DNA from 4 places in the Kitasatospora sp. NBC_01300 genome. Region 1 is predicted to be linked to each of the others. Evidence: riboswitches for the same ligand, from Rfam matches in the RefSeq annotation. Region 1 holds a riboswitch; each other region holds the start of a gene.

The links. A riboswitch is a leader RNA that binds a small molecule or an ion and turns the genes downstream of it on or off. The one in region 1 is predicted to bind cobalamin.
Region 2: linked by a shared signal. The riboswitch ahead of OG556_RS24780 (cobalamin biosynthesis protein) and the one ahead of OG556_RS36760 (prenyltransferase/squalene oxidase repeat-containing protein) in region 1 are both predicted to bind cobalamin.
Region 3: linked by a shared signal. The riboswitch ahead of OG556_RS12920 (ribonucleoside-diphosphate reductase subunit alpha) and the one ahead of OG556_RS36760 (prenyltransferase/squalene oxidase repeat-containing protein) in region 1 are both predicted to bind cobalamin.
Region 4: linked by a shared signal. The riboswitch ahead of OG556_RS12780 (FecCD family ABC transporter permease) and the one ahead of OG556_RS36760 (prenyltransferase/squalene oxidase repeat-containing protein) in region 1 are both predicted to bind cobalamin.

Annotation. Positions count from the first base shown of each region.
Region 1 covers NZ_CP108409.1:709,394-712,231, forward strand. The annotation lists gene OG556_RS36760 (prenyltransferase/squalene oxidase repeat-containing protein) at 1-1,639, opposite strand, end outside; cobalamin riboswitch at 1,743-1,873, opposite strand; cobalamin riboswitch at 1,964-2,040, shown strand; gene OG556_RS36765 (hypothetical protein) at 2,252-2,838, shown strand, end outside.
Region 2 covers NZ_CP108408.1:5,578,281-5,581,118, reverse strand. The annotation lists gene OG556_RS24785 (alpha/beta hydrolase family protein) at 1-954, opposite strand, end outside; cobalamin riboswitch at 1,239-1,371, shown strand; gene OG556_RS24780 (cobalamin biosynthesis protein) at 1,479-2,447, shown strand; gene OG556_RS24775 (cobyric acid synthase) at 2,444-2,838, shown strand, end outside.
Region 3 covers NZ_CP108408.1:2,937,767-2,940,604, reverse strand. The annotation lists gene OG556_RS12920 (ribonucleoside-diphosphate reductase subunit alpha) at 1-1,881, opposite strand, end outside; cobalamin riboswitch at 2,073-2,215, opposite strand; gene OG556_RS12915 (hypothetical protein) at 2,659-2,838, shown strand, end outside.
Region 4 covers NZ_CP108408.1:2,903,517-2,906,354, reverse strand. The annotation lists gene OG556_RS12785 (ABC transporter ATP-binding protein) at 1-67, opposite strand, end outside; gene OG556_RS12780 (FecCD family ABC transporter permease) at 67-1,149, opposite strand; cobalamin riboswitch at 1,239-1,378, opposite strand; gene sodN (superoxide dismutase, Ni) at 1,467-1,862, opposite strand; gene sodX (nickel-type superoxide dismutase maturation protease) at 2,086-2,520, shown strand; gene OG556_RS12765 (CGNR zinc finger domain-containing protein) at 2,567-2,838, opposite strand, start outside.

The DNA of each region.
Region 1 (2,838 bases):
GCGGCGTGCCGGCGGGCGTGGTGGGCGTCGTCGGGGTGGTGGCGGGCGTGGTGGCGGGCGTCGTCGGCGGCGTGCCGGCGTCCGGGTTGTGCCGGACGCTGGTGAGGTCGGTGCCGGTCAGGGCCAGGATCGCCTGCTCGGTGGCGGCCGGGTCCGGGTCGGTGGTCGACGCGTCGGGACCGAAGCCGCCGTCCGGGCCCTGCCGGGCGGCGAGCCAGGCCGTGGCGGCGGTTCGGCGGGTGTCCTGCCCGGTGGCCCTGAACGCCTGGGCCGCGCTCGCGGTGCTGATGGTGTCGCCGGGGGCGCCGAGGTACGGGAGGAGGGATCCGTCGGCCTGCTGTCCGGCCGCGAGCTGGTCCGAAGCCTTCTTCGCGGCCGTCTCGTACCCGGGGGCCGTACGCAGGGCGAGGACCGCGAGGCCGGTGGTGAGCGGGTCGGACTCGCAGTGCTCGCCGGCGACGATCATCGATCCGGCCACCCCGCCGTCGGCGCACTGGAGCGCCGTGAAGCGGGCGAGCGTCGGGGCGGGTGGCGTGACGCCGGCGCGCTGGAGGGCGATGACGCCGAGGGACTGGACCCACGGCGAGGCCGCGCCGAGGAAGTCCCCGGCCGCGGTGCACTTGCCGTTCTCCCCCGCCGCCGCGCAGACGTGGCCGGTGAGCGCGACGATCAGGTCCCGGCCGCCGAAGGCCCGGGGATCGCCACCGGTGCTCTCGGCGACGAGGGCCAGCAGTGCGGCGGCCCTCGCATCGGGTCGGCCGGCCGGACCGTCGGGATACAGGAAGGCGTCGGTGTGGGCGGCGAGGAAGGCGACCGTCCTGCGCAGCGCCGGGTCCTGCGTGCCGGCGGCGGCGAGGGCGATGGCGGTGAGGGCGGTCCGGGGGTAGTCCGGCCCCTCGACGGCCCAGTTCTCCATGTGGTCGCCGCCGACGAGCTGACGGGCCAGCCAGGCCGCGGCGGCCGCCGGGTCACCGGTGGCGGACGGCCCGGTCGGGGTCGGGGTCGGGGTCGACGTCGGGCTCGGGGTCGCCGAGGGCGACAGCGAGGCGGACGGCGAAGCCGACGAGCCGCCGCTCTTCGCCCTCACGGAGTCCGGAGTGAAGCCCGGTGCCCCGCTGGTGCCGCCGATGTCCGTGCCGCCGTACACCCAGGCCTCGACCTCGCCGGGTCTGGGCTTCTGCGTCCCGGCGCCGAACCGGCTGTAGGACCAGGCCTGTTGGCCGGGTTCGGCGATCCAGTACGACCAGTACGCGGTGGCCTGCGGGGTGTTGACGCAGGGTTCCTCGGCCGGCGTCGGGTACTGGGTACCGCTGTTGAAGGTCCCGGTTCCGAGGCGGCAGATGAAGGCGGGTCCGTCGTGCTCGGTTCCGGTGGTGGTGAAGCCGGCGGCGTGCAGCAGGTTCATCCCGGTCGTGGGGTGGGCGTCGCAGCCCCGGACGACGCCGCCGCCCCAGTGGGTGAAGTCGACGGCGACGATCGCGCCCGACGTCGCCGTGCACTGCTCGATCGGGTCGGCGGCCGCGGTGCCGGGGCGCCCGAACAGGACGCTTCCGCAGGCGGCGACCGCGACAGCACCGGCGACCACCAAGGAGGCGAGGTCCCGGTTCCTGTGACGTGTGCGACTGCTGCTGACCCTCACGACGACTCCCTGGTCGGTCGACGCAGGACGCAACGGCGCAGCCGACGGCCCCCTGGGCAGGGGCCGTCCGGACCGCGTCGTAGTCCGCGACGACGCAAGTGCTCTGTGAACAGGCCCCCGATCCAGGCATTCCGGCTCACCCACCACAGGTGGGTCCACGGTTGCGGGTCAGCGCCGGAGTTGGACCGGCTTCCCCTGAATGCCGAGGGCAAAAAATCGGTTCATCAGACCACGCCGTTCGAACGGGAGTCAACGGGGCGTCATATCGATTACGTCACCTCGTGGGCCGGTGCGCCGTGCGGTAGCGTCCGCGGTGGCCGAGCGGGGGAACCCGGTGCGAATCCGGGGCTGACGCGCAGCGGTGTGGGGTGGCGATCGCGCCGCCCTGAGCCCGAATGCCCACCCGGCCACGCACCATGGCGAAAGCCGGCCCACGCGATCCGGGCGGCGACCGCTCCGGCAGTCGCGCGCCCTCCAACGGACGCCGGAGCTCCGGGGCAGGGTCGGCGCCCGCCACCCCAAGGAGCCTGTCCCGTGTCCCTCCTCGCCCCCTCGCGGACCACCCCCTCGCGGACCACCCCTGCCCGCGCCGCCTCCGCCGCCACCGTCGCCCTGACGGCCGGCGCGCTCCTGCTCTCCGCCGTCCCCGCCCACGCGACGGCCAGCCCGACCCAGATAGCCACCTCGAAGAGCACCGGCGTCACCTACCTGAAGTCGCTCCAGGCCGCCGACGGCAGCTACGTCACCGGTGGCGGGCTCTCCAACGAGTGGGCGTTCAGCGCACTCGCGGCCGCCGGCACGGCCGCCACGGACGTCACCCCCGGCGGCGACCCCACCAAGAACGCCCGCCTGGTGTACCGCGGCCAACTCGCCGCCCCGGGCTGGCCGAGCGCCTCGCCGGTCGTCACGGACTACGAGCGCGGCATCCTCAACGCCTACGCCGCCGGCATCGACCCCGCCCGGGTCGGCCCGGGCCGCAACCTCGTCGCCGACCTCGCCGCCTACTGGCAGACCGCCGAACCCGGCTACTACGGCCCCTCCGCCAACTTCAACGGCACCGTCTTCGGCCTCCTCGCCCTCGCGGGTGCGAGGACCCAGGCCGGCGGTCCTCGCGTCCCGCAGCCGCTGCTCGACGCCTCCGTCACGGCGGTGCGCGCCAACCAGCACAACGACGGCGGCTGGAACTTCAGCAAGGCCGC
Region 2 (2,838 bases), on a different replicon from region 1:
ATCGTCGGGGCTGTGCAGGAGGAGGGTGGGGACGCGCAGGTCGGCGCCCTCCGCGATGCGGCTGAAGTCGGCGAGGTCGACGCCGGTGCGGCCCTCGGCGGCGAGGGCGCCGAGCTCGGCGGCGGCGCCGGTGTAGCCGGCCCGGGCGGCGCCGCGGCGGGCGGTGGCGGGCAGGTCGAGGACCGGCGAGTCCAGGACGAGGCCGCTGACGGCATGGGCCCAGGCCGAGCGGGCGGCCGTCTGGAGGGCCATGGTGGCGCCGAGGGACCAGCCGTACAGGATGACCCGGCCGGCGCCGCTGTCGAGGGCGAGCCGGACCGCCGACTCGACGTCGCGCCACTCGGTCTCGCCGAAGTGGCCGAGCCCGTCCGGCGAGGCGGGGGCGCCCTGGTCGCCCCGGTAGGTGACGACGAGGGCCGGCAGGGCGAGGCGGTCGAGGACGGGGAGGACCGGGAGGGTCTGCTGCCGGTCGGCGCCGGGGCCGTGGACGAGGATCACCCAGGTGCCGCGTTTGCCGGCGAGGCGCCAGGCGGGGAGGGCGCCGAGTTCGCCGTCGGCGGCGGTGTCGGTGAAGGGGAGGCCGAGCGCCTCGGTGGGGTCGCCGAGGTGGACGCGGGGGGTGAAGCGGACCTCGGTGCCGGGGGTGAGGGTGCCCCGGTCGGCGCGGACGAGGCGGCGGGTGACGCCGTGCTCGTCGCTGTGCAGGACGTCCTCGACGACGGCGTGGCCGTGGTCGTCCCATTCCACGGCCCAGCGGCCGGGGCGCAGGCTCTCGGGGCGGCGGTTGAAGGTGATCCGGCCCGCGGCCAGGCTCCGCACCAGGACGGGGCCGGACTCCCGGGCGGCGCTCGCCGGGTGGACCAGCCGTTCGGAGGCCCGACGGCCGATCACCAGGACGGCGGCCCCGGCGCCGACGACGGCGGCCGCCACGACGGCCGCGGTTCCCCAACGCATATCGCTCCCCGCTCTGCTGGTCTTGGACCGGACGGTGTCCGGGCGGTGTTCGGACGGTGTTCGGGCACCAGTTCACCGGGGGGCCGCGCGGGCGGCCACCGGGCTGGGCCGTCCGGGGCACGGCGGGGCGCCGGGCGGGGCGGGCGACAGGCGGGCGGTCCTCTGGCGGGGTGGGCGGATCGGAGGTGGCGACGGGGCTCCGAGGTGTGACCAACCCCTCCGTGACCTCGGTTGACTCCCGGTTCGGCCGCGTGATGGGATCCTGGGGCCAAACGGAGGCATGCAGAGGAAGCCGGTGCGAGTCCGGCGCGGTCCCGCCACTGTCACCGGGGAGCACGCTCGGAACATCGCCACGGCGGGCCGTCAGAAGCCGCTGGAAGGCCCGGGGGTGCGTCCGACCCGGAAGCCAGGAGACTCTCGCCCCCGGTACGTCGATCCAGGGCGCGGACCCTGAGTGAGGACACGCACGCGATGCAGGCTGCCCCGCCCCGCCGGACCCCACGCGGCCTTCCGCCGAACCCGCCGTGCGCCCGCTGACCCGCGCCGCCGCGTTCGCGCTCGGCGCCGTCGCGGGCTTCGCCGCGGACGCCCGCTTCGCCGACCCCCGGCGCGGCCACCCGGTGGCCGTCTTCGGCAGTGCGGCGACCCGGCTGGAGCGGCGGGTGTGGCAGGACGACCGGGTGGCCGGCGCCGGGTACACGGCACTGTGCGTGGGCGCGGTCGCGGCCGGCGCGGTGGCCCTGGACCGTACGGTGGGCCGGCGTCCGCTGGGCCGGGCCGCACTGGCGGCCGCCGCGACCTGGACGGTGCTGGGCGGCACCTCGCTGACCCGGGAGGCGCGCACCATCGGCCGGTCGCTGGCCACCGGCGACCTGACGGCCGCGCGGGAGCGGCTGCCGCACCTGTGCGGGCGGGACCCGAGCGCGCTGGACGGGCCTCAGATCGCCCGCGCGGTGGTCGAGTCGGTGGCCGAGAACACGGCGGACGCCGTGGTGAACGCGCTGGTCTGGGGCACCCTGGCGGGCACCCCGGGGCTGCTGGCGTTCCGCGCGGTGAACACGCTGGACGCGATGGTCGGCCACCGCTCGCCGCGGTACGCCCGGTTCGGCTGGGCCTCGGCCCGGCTGGACGACGTGGCGGGCTGGCCGGGCGCCCGACTGACGGCACTGCTCACGGTGGCCGCCGCGCCGCAGCCGAAAACGGCCTGGCGGGTCTGGCGGCGGGACGGTTCGGCGCACCCGAGCCCGAACGCGGGCCAGGCGGAGGCGGCCTTCGCGGGCGCGGTGGGCGTCCGGCTGGGCGGAACCCTCCAGTACGGGGAGCGGGTGGAGCACCGGCCGGTGCTCGGCGCGGAGTTGCGGCCGGTGACGGTGGACGACATCGAGCGGGCCTGCGTGCTCTCCCGGCGGGTGGGCGCGCTGGCCCTGGGTACGACGGTCGCGGGGCACGTCGCGCTGCGCTTGCTGACGACACGGTGGAGGGGAAGGGCATGAGCAACGCACTGCTGGTCGCCGGGACGACCTCGGACGCGGGCAAGAGCGTGGTGACCGCGGGCATCTGCCGCTGGCTGGCCCGGCAGGGGGTGCGGGTCGCGCCGTTCAAGGCACAGAACATGTCGCTGAACTCCTTCGTCACCGCCGACGGCGCCGAGATCGGCCGGGCGCAGGCGATGCAGGCGCAGGCGGCCCGGGTGGAGCCGGAGGCGGCGATGAACCCGGTGCTGCTGAAGCCGGGCGCGGACGGCCGCAGCCAGGTGGTGCTGCTGGGCCGGCCGGTCGCCGAGGTCGGCGCGCTGGACTACCGCGAGCGCAAGCCCGTCCTGCTGGAACGGTCGCTGGAGTGCCTGGCGGACCTGCGCCGCCGCTACGAGGTGGTGGTCTGCGA
Region 3 (2,838 bases), on a different replicon from region 1:
CTCGTAGACGCCGGCGATGGACGCGATGGTCGCGGTCGGCGCGATGGCCAGCAGCAGCGAGTTGCGCAGGCCGGTCTCGGCGATGCGGGCGCGCAGCGCGGTCCAGCGGTCGGCCCACTGCGGGGCGGCCGTCGGGAAGTGGTCGATGTGCAGCTCGCCGCGGGCGGCGCGGGTCTCGCCGTAGGCCTCGTGGCGGCCCAGCTGCTCGGCCAGGTCGGCGGAGCGCTCGTACGCGGTGAGCATGATGCGCTCGGCGATGAGGGTGGACAGCCGCGCGGCCTCGGTGGAGTCGAAGTCGATCCGCAGCTTGAAGAAGACGTCCTGGAGGCCCATCACGCCGAGGCCGACCGGGCGCCAGCGGGAGTTGGAGGTGCCGGCCTCGGTGGTCGGGTAGAAGTTGATGTCCACCACGCGGTCGAGGAACGTCACGGCGGTGCGGACGGTGGCGTCGAGGCGCTCCCAGTCCATGGCGCCGAGCAGGTCGTCGACGGAGGCCCCCGGGGCGACGTGGGCGCCGAGGTTGACCGAGCCGAGGTTGCAGACGGCGGTCTCGGAGTCGTCCGTGACCTCGAGGATCTCGGTGCACAGGTTCGAGGAGTGCACCGTGCGGCCGGGGAGCGCGGTCTGGTTGGCGGCGCGGTTGGAGGCGTCCTTGAAGGTCATCCAGCCGTTGCCGGTCTGCGCCAGGGTGCGCATCATCCGGGCGTACAGGGTCTGCGCGGGGATGGTGCGCACGGCCTTGCCGGCCAGCTCGGCCTTGCGGTAGGCCTCGTCGAAGTCGGAGCCCCACAGGTCGACGAGCTCGGGCACGTCGGCGGGGGAGAACAGCGACCAGTCCTCGTTGGCGTTGACCCGGCGCATGAACTCGTCCGGGATCCAGTGCGCCAGGTTGAGGTTGTGGGTGCGCCGCGCCTCCTCGCCGGTGTTGTCGCGGAGCTCCAGGAACTCCTCGATGTCGGCGTGCCAGGTCTCCAGGTAGACGCAGGCCGCGCCCTTGCGGCGGCCGCCCTGGTTGACGGCGGCGACCGAGGAGTCGAGGGTGCGCAGGAACGGGACGATGCCGTTGGACTTGCCGTTGGTGCCGCGGATCAGGCTGCCGCGCGAGCGGATGCGCGAGTAGGACAGGCCGATGCCGCCGGCGTGCTTGGACAGCCGGGCGATCTGCGCGTAGCGGTTGTAGATCGAGTCCAGGTTGTCCAGCGGGGAGTCGAGCAGGTAGCAGCTCGACATCTGCGGGTGCCGGGTGCCGGAGTTGAACAGGGTCGGCGAGGAGGTCAGGTACTCCAGCCGGCTCATCAGGCCGTACAGCTCGGCGACCTCGCGCACCGACTGCTCGCTGTCGCCGACCGCCAGGCCGCAGGCGACGCGGAGCAGGAAGTGCTGCGGGGTCTCGATGACCTTGCGGGTGATCGGGTGGCGCAGCAGGTAGCGGGACTGCACGGTGCGCAGGCCGAAGTACTCGAAGCGGTCGTCGCCGTGGGCGTCGATCAGCGCGTCCAGGGCGGCGGCGTGCTTGGCGACGAAGGCGGCGGTGGTGTCGCCGATCAGGCCCTCGGCGTGGCCGACGGCGATCGAGGCGGCGAAGGAGCGCGAGCCCTGGCTGTTCGCCTCGTCGACGATCTCCAGGGCGAGCAGCCGGGCGGCGAGCTTCGAGTACTGGGGGTCCTCGGCGATCATCGACGCGGCGGCGTCCACGGCCAGCCCGCGCAGCTCGGCGAAGTCCGAGCCGGCGTGGCGGCCGCGCAGCGCGGCGGCGGCGACATGGCCGGGGTCCACCTGGGGGAGATCGACGCTGCGGTCGGTGAGCAGCCGAAGGAGCGCGCCACCGGGGTCGGAGACCGTCGGGTCGGTGGGGGCGGGGCCGGTGCCCTGGGCGGGCAGGGTGGCTGAGGCAGCGGTGGTCAAGGCGCTCTCTCCTGGCGGCGATCGGCGGTGGTGCTCGGGGGGTACCGGGCCGTTCGGGGCAGGGGAGCACGGCACGTACGCAGGAAGCGTCGCGCGACAGTGGCGTCCCCGGCCCGCCCGCGAGGCCCGGAAGGTAGTTCTCGTGCTGGCGCGGCCTCTGCGGGAGGGCCCGTGCGCACACCGTCGGCAGGTACTCGGACTCGCGGTGCGGCTGCTGGAGCCGCCCGCTCACCGCTGCGGGGCAGTCCCGGATTCGCACCGGGTTCCCCTGCATCGACAGCAGGATTGAGCATACATCTAGTGGTGTCTCTCTGATGCGACCCCACATGTAGTACGGCGCGGTGTGTCGGAGCGATAACCGGGGGTGCCGGGAGGAGGCGGGTCGGGGCCTTGGGGCGCCTCGGATCCGGGCTCCCGGCGCCCCGATTCCGAGCCCCTGGCGCCCTGATTCCGGGCCCCGTCGTCCTGGTTTCGATACGGAACGGTCACCGGGCGGACCGGTTGCCGGGGGCATGCCCTACGATCTGGGCGCATGAGCGGGCGAAGCGCCGAGGGGCGCGTTTCGCGAAGCGATCATCGAGCGAAGCGAGGGGGCGCGTGAGCGACGGAACTGGCGCACCCGGGCAGGGTCCGCAGGGAACGCCTCCCACCGGGCCGGGGGGCGCGCACGGTCAGCAGCCGCCGGTGGTGCCCGGCCCGGTGTTGCCGCCGAGCGGGGGCTTCGGGCCGCCGCCGGCCTCGTACGGGCCTCCGGTGCCGCCCGCGCCGCCGGTGGCGCCGCCCGGTCCGCCCGGTCCGCCCGGTCCGCCGGGGCAGCCTCCGCTGCCGCAGCCGGGGCAGCAGTGGCAGCCGAACCCCCAGGCGTACCCCCAGCAGCACCCGCAGGCACACTCCCAGCCGCATCCCCAGCAGCACCCGCAGTCGTACCCGCAG
Region 4 (2,838 bases), on a different replicon from region 1:
GGGTGACGTCGTGGACCAGCCGGGCGCCGGCCAGCTCGACCGAGACGGAGTCCAGGGCGAGATCCATCAGCGGCCTCCGAAGGAATAGCCGCGACGGCGCATCAGCAGCAGGAAACAGGGCACCCCGAGCACCGCGGTGACCACCCCGACCGGCAGTTCGGCGGGCGCCAGCAGGGTGCGCGAGACGATGTCCACCCAGACCAGCAGCAGCGCCCCGGCGAGCGGCGCGACCAGCAGCACCCGGCGGTGCCCGGCGCCGACCAGCATCCGGGCCAGGTGCGGCACCATCAGCCCGACGAAGCCGATCGCCCCGCTGACGGCCACCACCGTGCCGGTGACGGCGGCGGTCACCACGAACAGCTCGCGGCGCAGCCGATCCGGGTCCACGCCCAGCGAGGCGGCCGTCTCGTCGCCCATCGCGAGCGCGTCCAGCCGGCCGGCGGAGCAGGCCAGGTACGCCAGGCCGGCCAGCACGGTGGCGGCGGCGATCGGCACCGAGCCCCAGGTGGCGCCGCCGAGGCTGCCGAGCAGCCACATCATGGCGTCCCGGGCGGCCTCGCCGCGGGCGGCCGCGAAGACCATCAGCGCGGTGACGGCGGAGAAGCCGTAGGAGAGCGCGGTGCCGGTGAGCACCAGCCGCAGCGGGGTGAGCCCGTAGGCCGTGCGCGCCGCGAGGTAGACCAGCACCATGGCGACCAGCGCGGAGCCGAACGCGGAGGCCGAGATCGCCCACACCCCGAGCGAGGCGAAGGCGCCGAGCAGCAGCACGGCGTTGGCGCCGACGGCCGCGCCGGAGGAGATGCCGAGCACGAACGGGTCGGCCAGCGCGTTGCGCACCAGGGCCTGGACGGCGACCCCGGTGGCGGCCAGCCCGGCGCCGACCACGGCGGCCAGTACGGCGCGCGGCAGCCGGATCTCCCAGACGATCGCGTAGGCGGCGGCCTCCTCCGCCTCCAGCCGTCCGCCCGTCAGCCCGGCGGCCAGCAGCCGCAGGGCGCGGGGCAGGCCGATCCCGGAGGCGCCCAGTGCCACGCCGCAGAGCAGCGAGAGCAGCAGGGCGGCGGCCAGGCCGACGGCGAGCGGGAGGGCGGGTATTCGGCGGGCGGGCGGGCTCGTTGCGCCACTGCCCGCGGCTGCGGTGCTGCTCACGGTGCGCCTTGCCTCGGGCCGCGGGTGCGCGGGGGAGGCACCGGTCGGGGGCGGGTCCGGGCGCCATCCCCTCGCAGTCCACGGCGAGTTGTCGGGAGTTCAGCGGCCGGGGGCGATCGGGCTGGCGCGGCCACCAGGGCCGCGCTCACCGTTGCGGGTCAGCGCCGGATTCGCACCGGACTTCCCCCTCGGACGCCCTGGCAGCATAACAGTCGTAAAGGCTAGGCAACCCTTACCGGGCCCGGATGGGGCGTGGACGCACGACCGCCCCCGTCCGGGCTCGCGGACGGGGGCGGTCGGGTGGCGACGCGTCAGGCTCAGGCCTGCTTGGTCTCCCAGAAGATCTTGTCGACCTCGGCGATCAGGTCCAGCAGGGCCTGGCCGGTGGCGGGGTCGGTGGACGCCTTGGCGGCCGAGGCGGCCTTCAGGGTGTCGTTGATCAGCTGGTGCAGCTGCGGGTACTTCTCGAAGTGCGGGGCCTTGAAGTAGTCGCTCCACAGCACCGAGATGTGGTGCTTGACGGCCTCGGCACGCTGCTCCTTGATGATCAGGGCGCGGGTGCGGAAAGCCGGGTCCTCGTTGGCCTGGTACTTCTCCTGGGTGCCCTTGACCGACTCGGCCTCGATCCGGGCCTGCGCCGGGTCGTACACGCCGCAGGGCAGGTCACAGTGGGCGTGGGCGGTGGCGCGCGGTGCAAACAGACGAGAGAACATGGGAGTCCTTCCTTAGATCGTCTTCCCGCGCCCGAGATTACCCTTCCGCACCCGGGGTTTCGCGATCGGGCGGTGGGCCTAGGGCAAAAGGCGGACCCGGAACCGGGGTAATCCGGACATCGAACGGATCGAACGGGGTGACGGTCCGTACGGCAGACTGGGACCGGGCGGTCCGGGAGGAGGAGTCGTGGCGCGGAGCACGGAACCGGCGGGCGCGGAGCCGATGGGCACGGAACCCCGGGGGCGGGGCGGCGGCGCGGTGCCGTTCGGGCTGGTCGACGTGGCGGGCCCGTCGATGGTCCCGACCCTGCGCGAGGGCGACCAGCTGCTGGTGCGCTACGGCGCGCCGATCCGGCCCGGCGCGGTGGTGCTCTTCCGGCACCCCTTCCAGCAGGACCTGCTGGTGGTGAAGCGGGCCGCCGAGCGGCGTCCGAGGGGCTGGTGGCTGCTGTCCGACAACCGGCCGGTGGACAGCGACAGCCGCAGCTACGGCCCGGTCCCGGACGAGCTGGTGCTCGGCCGGGTGCTGCTGCGGCTGCGCCCGCGCCCGGCCTGGCTGGCGCCGGGGCGGCGGCTGGAGCGGCTGCTGCTGGGCACCCGGCTGGCCCGGGTGCCGGGCCTGGCCCGCCGCCTGGGCGTCTGGGCGGACGAGCTCTGACCCCCTGAGTCCTGCCCTGCCCTGCCCTGCCCTGCCCGGCCAGTGCCTAGCCGGCGGCGCCGAGTGCCGCGGCCTCGGCCTCCTGGCGCTTGCGGGCCCGGTACGCGGCGACGTTGGCGCGGGTCGCGCAGCGGTCCGAGCAGTAGCGGCGGGAGCGGTTGGTCGAGGTGTCCAGGTAGGCGTTGCGGCAGGGCGCGGCCTGGCAGATGCCGAGCCGGTCGGCGCCCAGCTCGGTCAGGTGGACGGCCAGGCCCATGCAGGCGACCGCGCTGAAGTGCGCGGTGGCGGTGGGCGAGTTGTCGGCCAGGTGCAGGTGCC